2 regions of the Halomonas sp. SL1 genome follow, and region 2 is predicted to be linked to the other one. Evidence: predicted binding sites of a transcription regulator. Region 2 holds the regulator's gene; the other holds the start of a gene.

Region 1 (2,363 bases), on a different contig from region 2:
TCGCCGCCCGCGTCGCCGTTCAGGTCGATGCCTTCGGCATGCTGTCGGTTGACCGCCACCGCCAGCGAGACCGCCATCTGGCCGATCTGGTTCTGGGTCTTGTCCAGGGTCTCGGCTCGGAAGTCCATCAGCCCGCCCAGAGTCCCGCCGCTGATGGCGTCCTCGTCCAGGGCTCGGACGTTGCCGCTGGAGTCCGGATAGCCGACCACGGTGCGCTGAGGATCTTCCGGCGAGGCCATGGCTTCCAGCTTGAAGCTGCGATCGCCCATCACCAACGGCTGGCCATTGGGCAGGCTGACGTTGTAGGACTTGCCGTCCTGGATGTTGAGACGCAGGTCCATGCGCTCGCTGAGCTCGTGGACCAGCTGGTCGCGCTGGTTGAGCAGCGCATTGGGCGCCTCGCCCTGCTTGGCACGTGCCAGGGCGATCTCGCGGTTGATCGAGCCCAGCTGCTCGGTGGTGTTGTTGATCTGGGTGACCTCGTCCTCGATCTGGCCGTTGATGCCGTTCTGCATGTCCTGGAGGTAGCCGTCGAAGGAGCGGAACTGGGCGCTCAGGGTATCCGCCGAGCCGAGCACGCCCTGGCGGGCGGCCGGGTCGGAGGGTGCGCTGGCCAGGTCCTCCATCGAGGAGAAGAAGTCCTGCATCAGCGGCGAGAGCCCGGCGGCCTCGTCGGCCAGCAGGTTGTCGATCTGCTCCACCTGGGTGCCGTAGGTTTCCAGCGCGCTGGTCTTGCTGGTGGCGTCATTCAGCTGGTCGGCGACATAGCGGTTGAACTGGCGCTGGATATCGTTGACCTGCACCCCGCCCGTGCCCGTGCCGCTCTCCCCCAGCACGGTCACCTCGCGGTTGTAGCCGGGCGTGTAGACGTTGCTGATGTTGTTGCTGGTGGACGCCAGGGCGTTCTGGGCGGCGTTGAGGCCGCTGAGGCCGGTGGAGAAGATGCTCATGACAGATGTTCCCTTTTGCCGATTCTCTGGCTATCGGCCGCGGCGGGCCGGACTTGAGGCCGAATGTCCTTGAGCCGGGGACTGAAAGCCCCCGGGAAAATGCCGATCAGCGTGACGCCAGTCGCTGGCCCTCGGGCAGTGGCCCCAGGGTGTCCATGACCGCGATCAGCTTGTCGGCATAGGCCGGGTCGGTGGCATAACCGCCGCGCTGCAGGGCCCGGGCCGCCTGGTCGGGCGTCGCGGCCGAACTGACGCCGGCATAGCGAGGATTGTCGCCGATCAGACGGGCGTAGTCGGCGAACGCTGCCTGGAAGGAGTCATAGACGCGGAAGCGATCGCGCACCGCCTGGCGACGGCCGTCGATCACCTCATGGGTCAGGATCTCGGTGGTCTCGCCCTGCCAGCGGCTGCCGGCCTTGATGCCGAACAGGTTATGGCTGTTGCCGCCGTCGGCGGTGGGAATCTCGCGCCGCCCCCAGCCGGTCTCCAGCGCCGCCTGGGCGAGGATCAACTCGGCCGGCACGCCGCTCTCGCGGCTGGCCTCACGGGCCGGGCCGGCGAGCCTGGCCAGGAAGGCCTGAACGTGCTCGGGCCGGTCCGCCATCGCGGCCGGATCCGCCACGGCGGACGCCGGCTCATCCACGCCGGTCTGAAGCGCCTCGAGGAAGGAGGTCGGCGCCGATGACGCGTCACCCTCGGCCCGCGCGCCAGTGTCCGGCTCGGCCATCAGCGCATCGGTCAGCGGGCGCGGCGTGCCGCGGGGAATCCCGGCGATCAGCGCCTCGATGTTGCGGTGACTCGAGGCCGAGGCATCGCGCCCGCCGACCGAGCCCTCGAGCTGGGCCACCAGCTGGTCGGCCAGCCCCAGGCCACGCTCGGCCACGCTCTGCGACCACTGCTTGTCGAGCATCTCCTGATACATGTCGCCGGCCTGGCTCTGGAGCAGCCCCGAGGTCGGCACCGCCTCGCGCATGCTCTTGACCATCATCTGCACGAACAGGGCCTCGAACTGCTGGGCGGCGCCCTTCAGGCCCTCGCCGGAATCATTGTGCTTGAGGCGCTCCAGGCCCTGGATGTCCAGGGCGAACTGGCCGCGGGCGGTGTCGGGAGCATCCAGGCTCATCAGATGATCTCCAGTTCGGCGCGCAGCGAGCCCGCTTCCTTGAGGGCCTCGAGGATCGACATCAGGTCGTTGGGCGTGGCACCCAAGGAGTTGAGCGCGTCGACCACCTCCATCAGGTCCGCGCCCTCAACGACCTTGAGGGTGCCGGGCTGCTGCTGGATGCTGATCTCGGCATCCTGGGTCACCACGGTCTGGCCGTTGCCGAACGGGTTCGGCTGGCTGACGTCCACGTCGCTGTCGATGACGATCGACAGGTTGCCCTGGGCCACCGCTGCCCGGCGCAGGGTCAC
Region 2 (2,363 bases):
ACCTGCTGGTGATGGCATGAGGCGTGGCGCCGTGGCGGGGGCGGCCCTGCTGGGCTGGCTGCTGGCCGCCCCGGCATCGGCGGCGGGCAGCTGGGTCGCCGAGGCGCCCGGGGTTCGGGCCGCCGTGGCCGGCCGGGAAACCCCGAGCCGGGCCCTGACGCCGCCCCCGGCGGCGACCGGCGGGCGCATCGCCGAGGTGCGCTGGCGCTTCCGCGCCCCGGCCGGGGCCGCGCTGCGGGCGCGGCTCTGCCATCCGGCCGGCTGCGTGACGCTGCCCGCCCGGCGCGGGCACACTCGGGCCCTGGCGGGGCTGCCTGCCGGCGAGGCGCTGCGTTTCCGCTTCACGCCGACCGGCGCCGACCCGGTCCGCGTCCAGGGGCTGCAGGTGATCGTCAACTATCGGTGAGGCTCGCAAGAGGGCGAGGCACGTATGTATACCGCACAAGGCAAGATCGAACAGGACACGCTGCTGGATGACTACATGCCCCTGGTGCGTCGCCAGGCCCTGGCGCTGCAGGTACGCCTGCCGGCCAGCATCGAGCTGGACGACCTGATCCAGGCCGGCACCGTGGGCCTGCTGGAGGCCCTGGGGCGCTTCGACGCCGCCCAGGGGGCGAGCTTCGCGACCTTCGCCAGCCAGCGCATCCGCGGCGCCATGCTCGACGAGCTGCGCAGCCGCGACTGGCTGCCGCGCAGCGTGCGCCGCAATGCCCGAGCCGCGGACGAGGCGGCGCGTCGCCTGGAGCAGGAGCTGGGGCGTCCGGCCGAGGAGACCGAGATCGCCGCCGCCCTGGACATGGACCTGGAGGCCTATCGCCGGCTGCTCAGCGACACCAACAGCGGCCAGCTGCTGCCCTTCGAGGAGCTGATGGCCGAGGGCGGCGAGGGGCGCATGCTCGAGGGCGGCGCCCCCGAGACGCCCTTCGCGCAGCTGGTGGATCAGCAGCAGCGCGCTCGGCTGGTGGCGGCCATCGAGGCCCTGCCCGAACGCGAGAAGCTGCTGATGGGGCTCTACTACCAGGAAGAGCTCAACCTCAAGGAGATCGGCGCCGTGCTCGGCGTCACCGAGTCCCGGGTCTGCCAGCTGCACAGCCAGGCCGTGGGGCGGTTGCGCGGCAAGCTGCGCGATGCCTGAGGCGTGGGCGAGAAAGGCCTGCGCTCGACGATGTTTCGCTCCACGCCTGGCCATCTATAAAGCTTTCGGCCATCCAGGCCGATAACCACTCATTGTCCGTCGTCCTAGAGACAGGGAGCCCACATGAATCCGTCCACGCTGATCGGGATCCTGGCGAGTATCGTGCTGCTGGCGAGCGTGCTGCTGTTCACCGCCGAGTCGCCGCAGAGCTTCGTCAACCTGCCGGGGCTGGCCATCGTGCTGGCCGGCACCCTGGCCGCCACCTTCATCAGCTATCCGCTCAAGGAGGTGGTACGAGTGGTGCGCCTGGTGGGGCTGGTCTTCCGCCGCGAGAACACCTACACCCGCGACGACATCAAGGAGCTGGTCGACATGTCGCGGCTGTGGTTCAAGGGCGACGTGCGGGCCGTGGAGGCGGCCCTGGAGCAGACCCGCAACCCCTTCCTGCGCACCGGCATCCAGCTGGTCATCGCCAACACCAAGGAAGAGGAGATCTTCGACCTGCTGCGCTGGCGCATCGCCCGGCTCAAGGCCCGTGAACACGCCGAGGCGCAGATCTTCCGCACCATGGCCACCTACGCACCGGCCTTCGGCATGATCGGCACCCTGGTGGGGCTGGTGAACATGCTCGAGGTGATGGAGGCCGGCGACCTGAACGTCATCGGGCCGCGCATGGCGGTGGCGCTGCTGACTACCTTCTACGGGATCCTGCTGGCCAACCTGGTGTTCAAGCCCATCGCCGTGAAGCTCGAGCGCCGCACCGAGGAGCGCCTGATCGCCATGAACATGGTGCTCGAGGGCATCTCGCTGATCACCAAGCGGCGCCTGCCGTCGTTCATCGAGGAGACCCTGAACTCCTTCGTCGCCAACTACCACGACGAGATCCGCGATCCCCAGCGGCCGGGGGCGCGCGACGAGGAGGCCGGCCAGGGTGCTTGATCACGACACCCGCCAGGCGATCGCGCCTCCGGCCCAGGGGGAGGGCGACGGCGAGAGCTGGCTGATGAGCTACCTGGACGTGCTGACGCTGCTCATCACGCTGTTCGTGCTGCTGCTGTCCATGGCCAGCTACGGCCTGCCGGGGGAGCGGGAGGATGAGATCGTGTCGCCGGCGCGGCAGGCGGCCCTGGCGGTGGGTCAGGGGCTGAAGCCGCGCCACGAGGGCCTGCAGCCGCGCTTCCAGGGGCTCGGCATCGACGGCGTCAGCGTCGAGCACGGCGCGCGCGGG

What was found. Region 2 encodes FliA, which starts transcription of late flagellar genes. Its sites were predicted from a motif close to CTAAAGTTNNNNNNNNNNCNGCCGATA; they were not measured.
Region 1: the regulator FliA is predicted to act here: its motif matches at 982-1,008, upstream of flgK (flagellar hook-associated protein FlgK).

What each region holds. Positions count from the first base shown of each region.
Region 1 is NZ_PYUQ02000018.1:7,294-9,656, forward strand. It holds gene flgK (flagellar hook-associated protein FlgK) at 1-950, opposite strand, end outside; gene flgJ (flagellar assembly peptidoglycan hydrolase FlgJ) at 1,057-2,073, opposite strand; gene C9J49_RS12075 (flagellar basal body P-ring protein FlgI) at 2,073-2,363, opposite strand, start outside.
Region 2 is NZ_PYUQ02000006.1:19,631-21,993, forward strand. It holds gene C9J49_RS02240 (hypothetical protein) at 1-20, shown strand, start outside; gene C9J49_RS02245 (flagellar protein FlhE) at 17-406, shown strand; gene C9J49_RS02250 (RNA polymerase sigma factor FliA) at 431-1,135, shown strand; gene C9J49_RS02255 (motility protein A) at 1,259-2,074, shown strand; gene C9J49_RS02260 (OmpA family protein) at 2,067-2,363, shown strand, end outside.